DNA from 3 places in the Rhizobium cerradonense genome. Region 1 is predicted to be linked to each of the others. Evidence: predicted binding sites of a transcription regulator. Region 1 holds the regulator's gene; each other region holds the start of a gene.

What was found. The regulator PhoB, encoded in region 1, activates phosphate uptake and scavenging genes when phosphate is short. The targets are predictions, from matches to a motif close to TGTCATNNANCTGTCAT.
Region 2: the regulator PhoB is predicted to act here: its motif matches at 3,402-3,418, upstream of PH547_RS00855 (toxic anion resistance protein).
Region 3: the regulator PhoB is predicted to act here: its motif matches at 3,011-3,027, upstream of PH547_RS02470 (LTA synthase family protein).

What each region holds. Positions count from the first base shown of each region.
Region 1 is NZ_JAQJCK010000007.1:117,636-123,379, forward strand. Features, by position in the region: gene argF (ornithine carbamoyltransferase) at 44-961, opposite strand; gene PH547_RS17295 (aspartate aminotransferase family protein) at 1,133-2,332, opposite strand; gene PH547_RS17300 (GcrA family cell cycle regulator) at 2,758-3,282, shown strand; gene phoB (phosphate regulon transcriptional regulator PhoB) at 3,382-4,065, opposite strand; gene phoU (phosphate signaling complex protein PhoU) at 4,098-4,811, opposite strand; gene pstB (phosphate ABC transporter ATP-binding protein PstB) at 4,863-5,678, opposite strand; gene pstA (phosphate ABC transporter permease PstA) at 5,693-5,744, opposite strand, start outside.
Region 2 is NZ_JAQJCK010000001.1:153,676-159,419, forward strand. Features, by position in the region: gene PH547_RS00835 (GNAT family N-acetyltransferase) at 1-1,135, opposite strand, end outside; gene PH547_RS00840 (glycerophosphodiester phosphodiesterase) at 1,148-1,879, opposite strand; gene PH547_RS00845 (RidA family protein) at 1,879-2,346, opposite strand; gene PH547_RS00850 (cell envelope integrity EipB family protein) at 2,544-3,368, shown strand; gene PH547_RS00855 (toxic anion resistance protein) at 3,588-4,667, shown strand; gene PH547_RS00860 (substrate-binding domain-containing protein) at 4,673-5,744, shown strand, end outside.
Region 3 is NZ_JAQJCK010000001.1:504,693-510,436, reverse strand. Features, by position in the region: gene PH547_RS02480 (GFA family protein) at 1-216, shown strand, start outside; gene PH547_RS02475 (DUF1003 domain-containing protein) at 307-855, opposite strand; gene PH547_RS02470 (LTA synthase family protein) at 1,046-2,974, opposite strand; gene PH547_RS02465 (NAD+ synthase) at 3,165-4,844, shown strand; gene PH547_RS02460 (TolB family protein) at 4,875-5,702, shown strand.

The DNA of each region.
Region 1 (5,744 bases):
CTACTCCTACTGCGCCCGCGACATCAAACGCGGTTCTATATCCTCAGATCGCGCCCAGGCACCAAGCAAGAATCGACTTTTGCGCATGAAGGCGGTTTTCCGCCTCATCGAAAACAACGGATTGCGGACCGTCGATCACCTCGTCCGTCACTTCCTCCCCGCGATGGGCGGGCAGGCAATGCATGAACAACGCGTCCTTGCCGGCCTGTGCCATCAAAGCCGCATTGACCTGATAGGGCTGGAAGACGTTGTGACCGCGGGCCCGGTGCTCCTGATTCATGGAAACCCAGGTATCGGTTACCACACAATCGGCGCCGGCGACCGCACGGTCGGCATCATGCGAGAGCATGATTTCGGCGCCCTCGTTGCGGGCCCAGTTCAGATAGTGATCCTTCGGCTCGGAACCAAGGGGTACGGCCATGTTCATGCGATAGCCGAAACGGGCGGCCCCTTCGACCAGCGAATGCAGCACGTTGTTGCCGTCGCCGGTCCAGGCGATGGTCTTGCCCTTGATCGGACCGCGATGCTCCTCGAAGGTCATGATGTCGGCCATGATCTGGCAGGGATGCGTGTCGTCGGTGAGAGCGTTGATGACCGGCACGGTCGCGTGCTGGGCGAGTTCCAACAGGCGCGAATGTTCGGTCGTACGGATCATGATGGCGTCGACATAGCGCGACAGCACCTTTGCCGTATCGCCGATCGTCTCGGCGCGGCCAAGCTGCATTTCCGTGCCGGACAGGAACAGCGTCTCGCCGCCGAGCTGGCGCATGCCGACATCGAAGGAGACGCGGGTGCGGGTGGATGGCTTCTCGAAGATCATCGCCAGCATCTTGCCGGCGAGCGGCTTATCGGCCGCACCCGCCTTCAGCGCCTGCTTTCGCACGATGGCATCGTCGATGATGCTGCGCAGATCGGCAGCCGCGACGGCCGAGAGATCGAGAAAGTGTTTCGGTGAAGCCATGTCCCTACCTGTACTCCAAAAATGATAACGCCCGCCGTGGGGCGCGCATAACCCCTTAAATCGGAGCCGATTTAAGGAAAGGCTTATGCGCCACTCTAAGTGTTACTGCGTCCTTTGCGCGTCCTTCGGACGCGCGGCGCAGTAATACGCCCCTACCGGCGGGCGCTGAACTCAAGCCGACTTCTTGACGCGGGCGGCACGCAGGCTTTCGGCGGCACGTTCGATGCGGGCAATGCCTTCGCGCGCCTCCTCGGCCGTGACCACCAGCGGCGGCAGCAGACGGATGACGTTGTCGCCGGCCGGCACACCCAGCAGATGTTCGGCGCGGATCGCCTGCAACAGGTCCGCCTGGGGAATGGCCGCCTTGATGCCAAGCAACAACCCTTCGCCGCGGACATCTTCGATAATATCCGGAAAACGATCCTTGAGCGAGGCCAAGCCCTGGCGGAACACCAACGCAACATCGCGCACATGCTGCAGGAAACCGTCTGATAGCACGACATCGAGCACGGCGTTGCCGACCGCCATGGCGAGCGGATTGCCGCCATAGGTCGAGCCATGCGTGCCCGCCTTCATGCCTGCGGCCGCTTCCGCGGTCGCAAGGCAGGCACCGAGCGGAAAGCCACCGCCGATGCCCTTGGCGACGGCCATGATGTCAGGCGTGATGCCGGCCCATTCATGGGCAAAGAGCTTGCCGGTGCGTCCGACGCCGGTCTGAACCTCGTCGAGGACCAGAAGCAGGCCATTCTCATCGCAAATCTGACGCAGGCCGCGCAGGAACTCGTTGGTCGCAGGGCGGATACCGCCCTCGCCCTGCACGGGCTCGATCAGGATCGCGGCCGTCGCATCGGTGATGGCGGCACGCACCGCGTCGAGATCGCCGAAAGGCACCTGGTCGAAGCCGGGCGCCTTCGGGCCGAAACCTTCGAGATACTTTTCCTGGCCTCCAGCGGCGATCGTCGCGATCGTGCGGCCATGGAAGGCGCCTTCGAAGGTGATGATATGGAATTTCTCCGGATGACCCTTGTAGAACTGGTAGCGACGCGCCGTCTTGATGGCGCATTCCAGCGCCTCCGCACCGGAATTGGTGAAGAATACCTTATCGGCGAAGGTGGCCTCCGTCAGGCGCTTCGACAACTTCTCCTGGCCTGGCACCTCATAGAGGTTGGACAGGTGCCAGACCTTGTCGGCCTGCGACTTCAGCTCTGCAACCAGATGTGGATGGGCGTGGCCAAGCGAATTCACCGCGACGCCCGCGGCGAAATCGAGATAACGCTCGCCGGTCTCCGTGATCAGCCACACGCCCTCGCCTCGCTCGAACCGCAGCGGAGCACGCATATAGGTGTCATAAAGCGGCGCGGTTTCAGCCATGGCGCATTCTCCTCAATCACAACCTTTAGGGCCAATCGTTTCCTTCGAATGAAACGGGCCCGGAAAAATCAAAAATGCCGCCTTGCGGCGGCATGGGCACTATTGATGTTTTGCACTGCGATGTCAACAAAACTGGCGATTTAGCAGGTGCGGCAGAGCACCTCTCGATGGATGGCATGTCTTCGACAACTTATATTGCATAAATGCCACTCACGTATAGCAAGTTGGGGAAAACCTCGAAATCGATTCCTCAAGATTCCCGCGACTCTTGTCACGGAGTCAGCCTCACACTAGGTTAAAAACCAATTACTAGACTGCATGCGGCGGAACTAGTCACCACAATTTTAAAGCGTTTCACGCCTCGACCCAATTCGAGGCAATGGTGAGGGATTCTGCCATCAGAAACGCGATAGCGGAGACAGGGCATGAATTGGACAGACGAACGCGTCGAGAAGCTGAAAAAGCTGTGGTCCGAAGGTTTGAGCGCCAGCCAGATCGCGGCACAGCTCGGTGGTGTCAGCCGTAATGCCGTCATCGGCAAAGTGCATCGCTTGAGCCTGCCGGGCCGAGCGAAGGCCGGTGGTGCGGCAACCACAGCTCGAGCGCCGAAGCGCAATACCTCGGCCCCACGCGCGCCGAATTACGCCTCGCGCGTTGCAACCCGCACGGTTACCCGCCAGCAGGGTGCGACGATGCTCAAGGAAGAGGTCGAGATCGATACGGTCAGCGAAGTCGAATATCGTCCGGCCGCCAATGTGGTCGTTCCGATCTCGCGCCGCCTCGGCCTGACGGAGCTCACGGAGCGCACCTGCAAGTGGCCGGTCGGCGACCCGCTGAAGGAAGATTTTCACTTCTGCGGCAATGACAGCCCGGACTCTTCGCCGTACTGCACCTACCATCAGCGGCTGGCTTACCAGCCGGTGCATGACCGGCGCCGGGCCGCGCACTGAACCACACCAGACAAAGGAAAAACGGGCCGAAAGGCCCGTTTTCTGTTTCCGCCGCTATGTTGGATGGCCAATCGGGTTGCCCCGATCAGGCCTCCCCCATCAGGCCTCCATGGAATAACCCGCGCCGCGAACGGTGCGGATGACGTCCTGCATGTTGGAGAAATTCAGCGCCTTGCGCAGGCGGCCGACATGCACGTCGACGGTGCGTTCGTCGACATAGATATCATGCCCCCACACGCCGTCGAGCAACTGAGACCGAGAGAAGACGCGGCCGGGGGACGACATCAGGAATTCCAGAAGGCGGAATTCCGTCGGCCCCAACCGCACTTCACGGCTCTTTCGGTGGACGCGATGGGTTTCGCGGTCCAGTTCGATATCGCCGCAGCGCAGTACCGTGGACAGGACCTCCGGGCGGGCTCGGCGCAACATCGCCTTGACGCGGGCCATCAGTTCCGGCGTCGAGAACGGCTTGACGACATAGTCGTCCGCGCCGGTGGAAAGGCCGCGCACGCGCTCGCTTTCCTCGCCGCGAGCGGTGAGCATGATGATCGGCAGGCGCTCCGTCTCCGGCCGCATGCGCAGCCGACGGCAGAGCTCGATGCCGGACACGCCGGGGAGCATCCAATCGAGGATCAGAAGATCGGGGATGCGCTCCTGGAGGCGCAGCTCAGCTTCGTCGCCTCTCAGGATAGTGTCGACCTCGAAGCCCTCGGCCTCGAGGTTATAGCGCAGCAGAACGCTTAGCGCTTCCTCGTCTTCTACAACAGCAACTCTCGGAACCATGCGCCTCTGGTCTCCTTCTCTTGGTGTCTACTTTATTCCGTTACCGAACCGACGGTGTTGGCGGTATCGTCCTTCGGGCGCTCGCCTTCGGGCTGGGCACCGGTCGCCATGTAATAGATCGTCTCGGCGATGTTCGTGGCATGGTCGCCGATGCGCTCGATGTTCTTGGCGCAGAAAAGAAGATGCGTGCAGGTGGTGATGTTGCGCGGATCCTCCATCATGTAGGTCAGCATCTCGCGGAAGAGCGAGGTGTACATGGCGTCGATTTCCTCGTCGCGTTCGCGGATCGACACGGCCTTGTCAGGTAAACGGGTCGAGTAGACGTCGAGCACTTCCTTGAGCTGGACGAGCGCCAGTTCGGAGAGGTGTTCGATGCCGCGGGCGAGACGACGCGGAACGCCGGTGCCCTGCACGGCGATGACGCGCTTTGCGGTGTTCTTGCCGAGATCGCCGACGCGCTCCAGATCGGCGGCGATGCGGATGGAGCCCATGATTTCACGCAGGTCCGCAGCCATCGGCTGACGGCGGGCGATGGTGACGATCGCCTTGTCGCCGACTTCGCGCTCGGCGTGGTCGAGAATGACGTCATCGGAGATGACCTTCTGCGCAAGGCTGGCATCGCCGTTTACCAGGGCGCGGACGCTGTCGCTGACCATCTGCTCCGCCAGGCCGCCCATTTCGGAAATGCGGCGCGTCAGGAACTTCAGGTCTTCGTCGTAAGCGGAGAGAATGTGTGTTGAGACCATTTTTTTATCCTCTAGGTGAAAGATGTGAAAGGAACCGCGCGGGGAGCATCATCAGCCAAAACGGCCCATGATGTAATCCTGCGTGCGGTAATCATCGGGATTGGTGAACATCTTATCGGTATCGTTCTCCTCGACCAGATGGCCGAGATGAAACATTGCGGTACGTTGCGAAACGCGGGCTGCCTGCTGCATGGAATGCGTCACGATGACGATCGTGAAGTTTTCCCGCAGCTCATGAATGAGTTCCTCGACTTTGGCGGTGGCGATCGGATCGAGCGCGGAGCACGGCTCGTCCATGAGAATGACCTCGGGACTGACCGCGACGGCGCGGGCGATGCAGAGGCGTTGCTGCTGACCGCCAGAGAGGCTGGTGCCGGCATCATAGAGCCGATCCTTCACCTCGCCCCACAGCCCGGCCTTCTGCAGACTGGTTTCGACGATATGGTCGAGATCGCTCTTGGACCGATGCAGCCCATGGATACGCGGACCATAGGCCACATTCTCGTAGATCGACTTCGGAAACGGATTGGGCTTCTGAAACACCATGCCGACGCGGGCACGCAGCTCGACGACATCGATTGAGTTGTCGTAGATATCCTGATCGTCGAGCGTGATTTTGCCGGTGACGCGGCAGGTGTCTATCGTATCGTTCATGCGGTTGAGGCAACGCAGGAAGGTGGACTTGCCGCAGCCGGAAGGACCGATCAGCGCGGTGACAGTGTTGGCGCGGATGTTCAGATCCACGTCGAACAGCGCGCGCTTCTCGCCATAATGGACCGAGACGGCCTGACCGATCATCTTGTAGGGGATCGTTATCATCTTCCTGGCCAGTGCTTTTTCGCTCGCGGCTTCCGTCATCATGTTCATTCCATCGCCTCCCGTCACCAGCGCCGCTCAAAGCGACGGCGCAGCAGGATGGCCCCGATGTTCATC
Region 2 (5,744 bases), on a different contig from region 1:
CACTCATCTCCTCCACTTGCTCGCGCTCGTGCTTGAGATAGTCGGCAACCGCGCGGCGCAAGCCCTGATGGCCGATATAATGCGCCGAATGCGTAATGACCGGCAGATAGCCGCGGGCGAGCTTGTGTTCGCCCTGTGCGCCGGCTTCGACGCGCTTCAGCCCCTTAGCCAGCGCGAAATCGATCGCCTGATGATAGCAGACTTCAAAGTGCAGGAAGGGATGATCTTCGATGCAGCCCCAATGCCGCCCATAGAGCGTTTCGCCGCCGATGAAATTGATCGCCCCGGCGATATAGCGGCCCTCGCGTTTGGCCATCACCAGCAGGATATCGTCGGCCATCCGCTCGCCGATCAGCGAGTAGAACTTGCGGGTGAGATAGGGCCGGCCCCATTTGCGGCTGCCGGTATCCATATAGAAAGTGAAGAACTGGTCCCAGATCCGCTCGGTGAGATCGCTGCCGGTCAGCCACTCGATGCTGATGCCGCCTTCAAGGGCGGTGCGACGCTCCTTTTTCAGCGCCTTGCGCTTGCGCGACGCCAGCGTTTCCAGGAAGGCGTCGTGATCGGCATAGCCATCGTTGATGAAGTGGAACTGCTGGTCGGTACGATGCAGATAGCCATCGCCTTCGAAGACGGAAATCTCTTCTTCCGGCAGGAAGGTAATGTGGGCGGAGGAAACGCCAAGCTGCCGGGTTACCTCCTTCAGGCTTTCGGCGAGTGCCGGCTGGATCACAGTGCGATCCTGCCCCTCGGCAACAAGCAGGCGCGGACCGGTTGCCGGCGTGAAGGGAATGGAGCACTGCAGCTTCGGGTAATAACGACCGCCCGCGCGCTCAAAGGCATCAGCCCAGCCGTGATCGAAGACATATTCACCCTGGCTGTGATTCTTGAGGTAGCCGGGCACGGCGCCGATCAACTCGCCGCTATCGGTTTCGAGCAGCAGGTGATTGCCGAGCCAGCCGGTTTTATCAGTGGCGGAGCCTGACTCCTCCAGTGAGGACAGAAAAGCATGCGAGACAAACGGATTATACGGCAGCACCGTACCCGCTCTCGATGCCCCGGCGAGCTTGGACCAGCCCTCCGGAGCAATGTTTTTGAAGGAACGCTCGACTCGAATGGATAATTCGTCTGTCATCAAATTCGTCTGTTACGAAGAAAGGGCAGGGCTCTCCCTTGGGTCGAACCCTTCGAAGGTCATTTGGTCTGCGTTGGCGAATGTGTGTTTACGGGCCGCTTCGTCGCGCACGGTCCAGGTGATGACCGGGATGCCGCGCTGGCGCTGCGCCGTGATGAAGGGGTTCGGCAGGTGGCCATAGAAATATGAGATGAAGTCTAGCCCAAGCTGCATGGCTTCGTCATGCTTAAAAAATGTCTCGGGCTCGTTTCCATCCGCCGTCAGGCCGACAGGGTAGGGTGCGTTGAGCGCCTTCAGATCCTTGAGCAGCCAATGGTCGAAGCTCATCAGCGCGACAGGGCCTTTATAGCCTTCAAGCACTTCCAGCACGGATTCCGCAAAGCCCTCATCGTCGCCTTCGCGGCCCTTAAGCTCCAGCACCAAAGGCACCTTGCCGTCGCAGAGCCTGAGGAGCTGTTTCAGCGTCGGGATCTTGTCGTTGGTGCCGCCGACCGAAAGCAGGCCGAGTTCGGCAGAGGTACGGTCGCGAAGCTGGCCGGGGAGATTGCAGACGCGCTGCAGGTCGTCGTCATGAAAGACGACAGGAACGCCGTCGGCTGCATAGTGCAGATCGCATTCAATGGAAAAAACCGCCTCGATTGCCCGGCCAAAGGCCGACAGCGTGTTTTCCCAAACCTGCTTGTTCATGTCGTGATAGCCGCGATGGGCGACAGGACGTTCGGTAAGCCAGGCAATCTTGTTCATTATGCAATTTCCATGATGGCATCGATTTCGACGGCGGCATTCAGCGGCAGTGCTGCCATGCCGACCGCAGCGCGCGCATGCTTGCCAGCATCGCCAAGTACATTTGCCAGAAGATTGGAGGCGCCGTTGATCACAAGATGTTGTTCGACGAATTCGGGTACTGAAGCGACGAAACCGTTCAGCTTGATGATGCGCTTGATGCGGCCGAGATCGCCATCCAAGGCCGCCTTCGCCTGGGCGAGGATATTGATGGCGCAAAGCTCGGCGGCGCGTTGGCCGCCGGCAACGTCGACATCCTTGCCGAGAAGGCCGGTGACGCCGAGCTTGCCGTTTTCCATCGGCAACTGCCCGGACAAATAAAGAAGATTGCCGCTGATGACATAGGGTACATAGTTTGCGGCCGGCGCAGCGGCCTGAGGCAGGACGATGCCAAGCTCCTTCAGACGGCTCTCGATAGCGTCGGACATTTTCATCTCCCGTTTTGTTGTAAAATCTTCAAAAATCCGGCATCAAGCTTAGATTCCCTTTGCCGGGCGCGAGGCGATCTTGGACGAGATAACGCCAAATCAAAAGGCAGAGCGAGATGACGAATTGATGACGGGCCGCCTCACTCTAGCCGAAGCGTTCTTATAGCATCGCGTGCGAGTCCAACAGGAGATAATGAATGTTCCGCTCGAGTCTTGCCGCTGTTATCGTTTCGAGTTTAGGCGTCGCGTCTCTGGGCGCCTCCGCCGCTGCGGCGGGTCCGACTGGGTTGATCGCGCATCGCGCCGTCTACGATCTCGAACTGAAGGACGCCTCAGACCGATCGGGCATCGCCGGCATGTTCGGCCGTATGGTCTATGAGTTCGACGGCTCCGATTGCACCGGTTTCACTACCAATTTCCGTTTCGTCACACAGATCGACACAGGTGATTCAACGCGCGTCAGCGACCAGCAGACGACCACATTCGAGGATCTCGTCAAGCGCACTTTCCGCTTCGAGACCAAATCCTATACGGACGATCAACTCGACAAGGACGTGCGCGGCGCGGCGGCCGACGATCAGAAGGGGATTAAGGTCGATCTGACCCAGCCAAAAGCGAAGCAGATCGAACTCATCCAGAGCCGCTTTCCGACAGAGCATATGCTCGACATCATCCATAATGCCAAGCTGGGCAGGAATTTCTTCGAGGCCGAGGTTTTCGACGGCTCCGATGATGGGGATAAGTCGTTGATCGCAACAACCGTCGTCGGTAAGCAGGCGACTCCTGCAACCGATGACCCCGATGCCGAAAAGGCCGGCGCCTTCGCCAAGACACCGTTCTGGCCGGTTACCGTCGCCTATTTCAACGACAAATCCAAGGGCGACGCCATTCCGGTCTATCGCATGTCGTTCAAGCTCTATGAAAACGGCATCACCCGCGACCTCACCATGGACTATGGTGATTTCGTTCTGACCGGCAAGCTCTCCAAGCTTGAAGTGCTCGACACCAAGGCCTGCCAATAGGCTTTGCGAGGCGCAGGCCACAAGGCAAATCTTCGTCATAAAACTGTGTCCGAAGCTTCACTATTCTGGGAAGCATTCGGCACGCCCTTGAGTGAGTCTCAGTTCCGCAGTGCCGATCTGAAATTGTAGCGGGCCATGCGGGCCGAGCCGGTTATTGAAGAATGATCGGCAGATGTTCCGTAGTCCAGGTCCGTGTTGATAGACGAGAAAGCACGAGCTATGGCCAATACTGATCTCGCCCCGACCGCAAGTACCACTTTGCCGGTCGTTGCCGCCGATCCGGCGGAAATCGCCCGCATCGGCGACACCATCGATCTGACCGACCGCGCCGGAATTTCTGTTTATGGCGACCGCGCCCAGCAGTCTGTCTCCGACTATTCTGACCGGATTCTCCGCGAGGTCCGCAATCGGGATCTCGGCGAAGTCGGCAAGTTGCTGACCGATATCATCATCAAGTCGAAGAAGCTCGACCCGGCATCGCTGAAGGATGAGGGCTTTCTTTCCAAAATATTCTCGTCGTTCAAGGCCCGCCTGGAGCGCTTCAAGGAGGAATTCGAGGATGTGGCCGGCCAGATCGACCGCATTGGCCTCGAGCTCGACCGGCATAAGGATACGCTGCGCCGCGACATCGCACTTCTCGACGATCTTCACGAGGAGACGAAGCAGTCCATCCTGCAGCTCGACGCCTATGTGCAGGCTGGCAAGACTTTCGCAGAGCGTTTTCGCAGTGTCGAACTGCCGAAGCTGAAAAGTGCCGCCGACGCTGCGGCCGCCAATCCCGGCGGCGGTATGCTGGAGGCTCAGACCTATCAGGACAGCTTGCAGGCCCTCGATCGGTTGGAGAAGCGGGTGTTCTACCTGCAGCAGGCGCGCCAGCTCGGCATTCAGCAATTGCCGCAAATCCGCATCGTGCAGGCCGGTGACGAGACGCTGATCGAGAACCTGCAGGCGACGTCGGCGCTGACGGTGCCGGCCTGGAAGCAGAAGATGGTGATCCTGCTCGGGCTGTCGAGGCAGAAATCAGCGCTTGAGCTGCAGAAGACCGTGACCGACGCCACCAACGATATGATCCGCCAGGCATCCGAGATGATGAAGGACCAGGCGATTGCCATCGAACAGCAGTCGCAGCGCGGTATCGTCGATATCGATACGCTCGCTGCCGCCAACCGTGACCTGATCGATACGATCAACGGTGTCCTGAAGGTGCAGGAAGAAGGCCGCAGGAAGCGCGCCGAAGCCGAGCAGCAGATGGAGAAAATGACCATCGATCTTAAGAAAGCGATGATCGAGGCGCGATGAGCGGCATGATGATCCGCACACTCCTCATCGGCATGGCCCTGACGGCAGCTCTAGCCCTGACGGGCTGCAATTCCGGCGCGGGACCGAAGTTTTCGATCGTCTCCGGCTCGGAAAACACCGTCATCCAGCCGATCGTCGAAGAATTCTGCAAGCAGAAGAGCGCGACCTGCAGCTTCACCTACGAAGGCACGCTGGATATCGGCCTTGCGCTGCAAAGCAATGAGGGTGTCGAGCAGGACGCGGTCTGGCCGGCATCGAGCGTCTGGGTTGACATGTTCGACACCAAACGCCGCGTGAAGTCACTGACCTCGGTTGCGCAGACACCGGTCATCCTCGGCGTGCGCAAATCCAAGGCACAGGCGCTCGGCTGGATCGGCAAGCCGGTCTTCATGAAGGACATATTGGCGGCAGTGAAGAGCGGCTCGCTGAAGTTTCTCATGACCTCGGCAACCCAGTCCAATTCAGGCGCGAGCGCCTATTTGGCTATGCTCTCCAGCGCGCTTGGCAATAAACCCGTCATCGAGCCGGGCGATCTCGACAAGCCCGACCTCCAAGGCACCGTCAGGGCGTTGCTTGCTGGGGTCGAACGCTCGTCCGGGTCCTCCGGCTGGCTCGCGGACCTCTACACGGACTCCGCTGGCAAGGGCGTGCTCTACGATGCCATGTGGAATTACGAGGCGGTGCTGAAGGAGACCAACGACAAGCTTGTCGGCATGGGCAAGGAGCCGCTCTATGCGATCTATCCGGCCGACGGTGTGGCGATTGCGGATTCACCGATCGGCTTTATCGATCATGGACGCGGTCCTGAGGTCGAGACCTTCTTCAACGAACTCGTTGCCTATCTGCGTTCCGCGCCTGTGCAGAAGCGTATTGCCGATACCGGCCGCCGCATTCCGTTGGGAGACGTCGCCGCCAAAGCGGACCCGAATTGGAATTTCGATCCGACCCGGCTCGTAACGGCGATCCGCATGCCGGAGCCGGCTGTGATTCGCCAGGCGCTCGATCTCTACCAGGGCGCTTTGCGTAAGCCTTCGCTGACGGCTCTTTGTCTCGACTTCTCCGGTTCGATGGGAGGCA
Region 3 (5,744 bases), on a different contig from region 1:
GGTTTCTGCCGAACCTGCGGTTCGGCGCTTTTCTGGGTAGCTGACGAGGCCAAGGAAATCTCGATCATGGCCGGCCTCTTCGACAGCCCCAGCGATCTGAAACTGGCCTATCATATCTACTGCGCCGACAAGGGCGATTTTTACGAGATCGACGATGGATTGCCGCAATACAGACAGGGCCGGCCGGGATTGCTGACGGCGGTGCCTTCGGATTAGGTTCTTGTCGGCTGGCGCGACACTTCCAAAGCCTCGCAACTACCGCCTCGACGGGCGATCCAACTATCTGCGGCCCGAAGGTCAGCCAGCTTAGACGATCGACCCGCCGCTACTCTTGTCTTCGATCCTACTGCTCAGCCGTGCGAATTCCTCGCGCAAGGCGGATAGTTCCGTCAGAACGTGCAGGTCGATCTTCTGATGCAGGGAGAGAACTTCCAGTTCCGCCTTGAGATTGACTTCGTAGTCCTTTGCGGCCTCGAAGCGGTCGCGTTCGGCCTGGCGGTTCTGGGACATCATGATGATCGGGGCCTGGATCGCGGCGAGCATGGAGAGGACGAGGTTGAGGAAAATGAAGGGATAGGGGTCGAAGGCGCGGGTCATCAGCACGATGGTGTTGACGACGCACCAGACGACGAGGAACGCCAGGAAGGCGAGTATGAAAGACCAGGAGCCGCCGACGCGGGCAATGCTGTCGGCGAGGCGTGCGCCCGTGGATGCCTCGGCAGAAAAGGCGGCGTTGATGTCGGTGGAAACGATTTTCCGCTCATGCGCCTTTTTCAATACACGCTTTTCGATCTCGCCGAGTTCCTCGGCCGTTTTGTCGAAATGCTGATGAACGAAATTGGGTAGATTATACATGGGAACGCTCCGAAGACTTGGTCGCTTTGGCCGCAAGTATTCGACTGCCCGATGGAATTGCAATGCAAAAAGGGTTGCAGTGTAGAGCGGTTCAGCGTTTCACGGAATCGCTCTCATCCGAGAGGATCGCTTTTGGACGTACCAACAAGCTTGACTAAGACGGATACTTCGCACTTTTCCTGGAATTGCTCTAACTGCCCTGGCTGACCAGCCAGGCATGTGATGGGAAGAAGCGGTCGAGCCCATATTCATGTCCGAACATCATGTCATGCTGTAGAGAGCGGTAGTCGCGTATCAGCGGATCGAGGTTTTGCTCTTTGCGAGCCCAATCCGGAAACGCCTGATTGTCGCGCGTCGCGAGCTGATAGCGATCGATGATCGTGTATTTCTTCTGCAAGCGGCCGAGAAAGCCGGTGTAGAAAGGATGCTCGTAGCCGGCGGTCTTCAGGATATGATAGGGCAGTTGCGACGGGCTGATCGTTCCAACATCCCTGCGCACGCCCTTTTTGCTCGACCAGATGACCAGCGGTGTTTCATGCTGCCGCTTCATCACATCGAGCGACGCTTTTCGGGTCGCCACCTGTTCGGGCATGTAATTCGTATCCGGATAGACCGTGCCAAGCGGCGGCAGATGATCGCCCCAGAGGACGATAATCGTCTCGCGATCGCGCTTCGAAGCCCAATCCATCAGCGTTTTCAAGCTCTGGTCGGCTTCCCGAACGCCTTGCGCATAGGTCGCGAGCGTGTCGCGATCGGCGTCGCTCAGATCGCCTTTGATATCGACCGTATTCTCGGCGTAGCGATGCGCTTCATAGGGACCGTGACCCTGCAGGGTGACGGCGAAGAAGAAAAACGGCCGCTCCATGGCGTCGCCCTCGCGCATGATCTCCTTCATCAGCGAGTCGTCGGAGGCAAAAAGGCCGCGTTTTTCCATAGGCGGCATGGTCTCCTCGGTGCGGAACTCCTCGAAACCAAAAGCCTTGTAGACTTCGTTGCGGTTCCAGAACCAGCCGCTGAACGGATGGATGGAACGCGCTGCATAGCCTTCGCCACGGAAGAAGGTGGCAAGTGAGGGCATCGGCCGGCGGACATATTGCTGATAGGGAATGCTGCCATAGGGCAGGAAGGCGTTGGAGAAGCCGGTCAGTGCCTCGAACTCGACATTGGCGGTCATGCCGCCGAATTCGGGAGAGAAGACATAGCCCGATTGCGCCGCGCGGATGTTCGGCATGGGATCGGGCGTGAAGGTCAGATTGGAAAGCCTGGTCGGATCCCAAAAAGACTCGCTCATCAGCATGATGATGTCGGGCTTTTCGCGTGGGCCGGAAAGATAGCCATAATTGCGGGCGGGTATGGCGTCGATCGCATTTGGTCCATATCCGCCAGGCGCTTTGACGTCCGCCATCGGCAGATTGAGCGAGAAGGCGATGATGAAGCCGTTGTAAGCGTAATTTTCCTTCTGATCCCAGACGATGGGGATGATGCGCAGTTTTTCGCGGATGAACGAATTTTGCGTCGGATCCATCTGCGAGACGAAGACGGTCATGAGCGGCAGGCAGACGGAGAGCCGCGCGACCCTCTCATTGCGCGAAAGCGCTGTCGCATGTCGCCAGGCGTAGCGCCAGAGGAAGGCGAGCGCGACAATCGAGGCGATGATGCCGACGGCAACCGCAGCCGCGGTCCACGGGCGCTCACGCACGATCACCGGCATGAGTTCCAGGATCTGGTGCGCAAAAAGGAAATCCGAAGGATAAAGGGGATCGGAAAGATAATACTGTTTCTGGTTGGAGATAAGGGCCGGAACCAGCACCAGAGGCACAACCACCAAGATCGATTGATGCGCGCGGCCGAACACGGCGTCAAGCGCGAGCATCAGGAGCATGACGATGCCGATCGTAGCGAAGCCGGGATGAATAGGCGAATCGAAATAGCCGGGAAGATCCGTCAGCTCACCACGCGCAATCCACTCGACGGCGATGACGGTGAAGAGCGCAAGCAGGAAGGTCAGCGCAAGGCTCTGAAGCTGGCGTAAAACCGTCGATTGCCGGCTCGCCGCACCAAGCTTTTGCAGAATGGCAAATCTGCCAGCCAACACGGAACTGGGGATCAAGGCGACCAACGGCCCTCTCCAATTGTTACAAAACCGTCACATAATTGTCGCCTCTCTGTCATGAATGGCGGCTGAACCGCAAGGCTTACTTAGTATTTTTTGGTGGCGAAATATGTCCTCTGCGAGCAGCGCCATCTTTGGCGCTTGAAGAGGGCCGAAGGCTGTTGCGGAACGGGGTGGCGCTCGCTAAATATATGGCATGACAGAACAAAGCCCCATCACCCAGACCATCCGGATCGCTGTCGCGCAACTCAACCCGACAGTCGGCGATGTCTCCGGCAACCTTGCCAAGGCGCGGGAAGCGCGGGCCGAGGCGGCGCGCGAGGGCGCGCAGCTCGTGTTGCTGACGGAGCTGTTCATCTCCGGTTATCCGCCAGAGGATCTGGTGTTGAAACCAGCCTTTATCCGCGCCTGCCGGAAAGCTGTGGAGAGCCTTGCTGCGGATACTGCCGATGGCGGCCCGGGCGTTGTCATCGGCTTTCCCCGCCAGGACGACACCGGTCGCTACAATTCGGTCGCTGTGCTCGACGGCGGCAAGATCATCTTCATCAGAGACAAGGTCGATCTGCCGAACTATGGCGAGTTCGACGAGAAGCGGGTCTTCGATGAAGGTACCGTTGCGGGGCCGGTCAATTTTCGGGGTGTTCGCATCGGTCTCCCCATTTGCGAGGAAATCTGGAACGATCTCGGCATCTGCGAAACGCTAGCCGAAAGCGGGGCGGAAATTCTTCTGGTTCCGAACGGCTCGCCCTACTATCGCGGCAAGGTCGATGTCCGTCACCAGGTCGCGTTACGGCAAGTGATCGAGTCGGGTTTGCCGCTCATCTTTGCGGCCCAGGTTGGCGGTCAGGACGAACTGGTTTTCGACGGTGCAAGCTTCGGCTTCAACGCCGACAAAACTCTGGCCTTCCAGATGAGCCAGTTCGAAACCGCGTTGGCGGTGACGACCTGGAAGAAGAACGGCAATGGCTGGCATTGCGCCGAGGGTCCGATGGCGCATATTCCGGAAGGCGAGGAGGCCGATTATCGCGCCTGCCTGCTGGGTTTCCGCGACTATGTGAACAAGAACGGCTTCAAATCGGTCGTGCTTGGTCTTTCCGGCGGCATCGACTCGGCGATCTGCGCTGCGATTGCCGTCGATGCGCTGGGCGAGGAGCGGGTGCGCACCGTCATGCTGCCCTACCGCTATACATCGGAGGATTCCCTGAAGGATGCGGCCGATTGTGCCAAGGCACTCGGCTGCCGCTACGACATCGTGCCAATCGAGGAGCCGGTGACCGGCTTCACCTCGGCGCTTTCCGATCTATTCGAAGGGACCGACAGCGGCATTACCGAGGAAAATCTGCAGAGCCGTGCCCGCGGCACCATTCTCATGGCGATTTCCAACAAATTCGGCTCGATGGTGGTGACCACGGGCAACAAGTCGGAAATGTCTGTTGGATATGCCACGCTCTATGGCGACATGAACGGCGGCTTCAATCCGATCAAGGATCTCTACAAGATGCAGGTCTATGCGTTGTCGCGCTGGCGCAATCTGCATGTGCCGCCGGGAGCGCTTGGCCCATCGGGAGAGGTGATCCCGTTCAACATCATCGACAAGGCGCCGTCTGCCGAGCTGCGGCCGAACCAGACGGACCAGGATTCGCTACCGCCCTATCCGGTGCTCGACGACATCCTCGAGTGCCTGGTGGAAAAGGAAATGGCGGTCGAGGAGATCGTTGCGCGCGGGCATGACGTCGCAACCGTCCACCGCGTCGAGCATCTGCTTTATCTCGCCGAATACAAGCGCCGCCAGTCGGCACCGGGCGTGAAGATCACCAAGAAGAATTTCGGTCGCGATCGGCGCTATCCGATCACCAACCGGTTCCGCGATCGTTGATCGCAACGCCCCGTGGCGAATGGAGAGGCAATGCGCAGCTCGGTCGAGATCTACAATATCCGCACCGGTGAAAACCGCGTCGTCTGGCAGACCGAGCGGCTGGTCGAGGCGCCGAACTTTTCGCCGGATGGGCGCTACCTCCTGCTGAACGGCGATGGCCTGCTTTATCGGCTTCCGCTAGACGGCAAGGCCGAGGCCGTTCAGGTCGATACCGGTTTCGCGACGCTCTGCAACAACGATCACGGCATATCGCCCGACGGTTCGCTGATCGCCATTTCCGACAAGACGGAACACGGCAAGTCTTGCATCTATGTGCTGCCGGCCGAAGGCGGCACCCCGCGGCAAGTGACGCGCAATCTGCCCTCCTATTGGCATGGCTGGTCGCCCGATGGGCGGCGGTTTTCCTATTGCGGCATTCGCGACGATATCTTCGATATCTATACGATCTCGATCGACGGCGACGAAGAGACACGGCTGACGCATGGCGAGGGACGCAATGACGGCCCTGACTATTCCGCCGATGGGCAATGGATCTATTTCAACTCCAGCCGCACTGGCCTGATGCAGATATGGCGCATCCATCCCGATGGGACCGGGCTACAACAGATCACCAACGACAATTATGGCAACTGGTTCGCCCATCCGTCGCCGAAGAACGATAAGGTCGTGCTGATCTCCTACGATCCAGATGTCTTCGACCATCCGCGCGATCTCCATGTCCGGCTGCGGCTGATGGATATGGATGGCGGCAATCTGACGACGCTGTTCGAGCTCTTCGGCGGGCAGGGGACGATCAATGTGCCGAACTGGGCGCCCAATGGCGATGAGTTCGCCTATGTCCGCTACGAGCCGGCCTGATCGCTCTGGACAGGCCAGACGGCTCGCGATAAGTTCCGGATC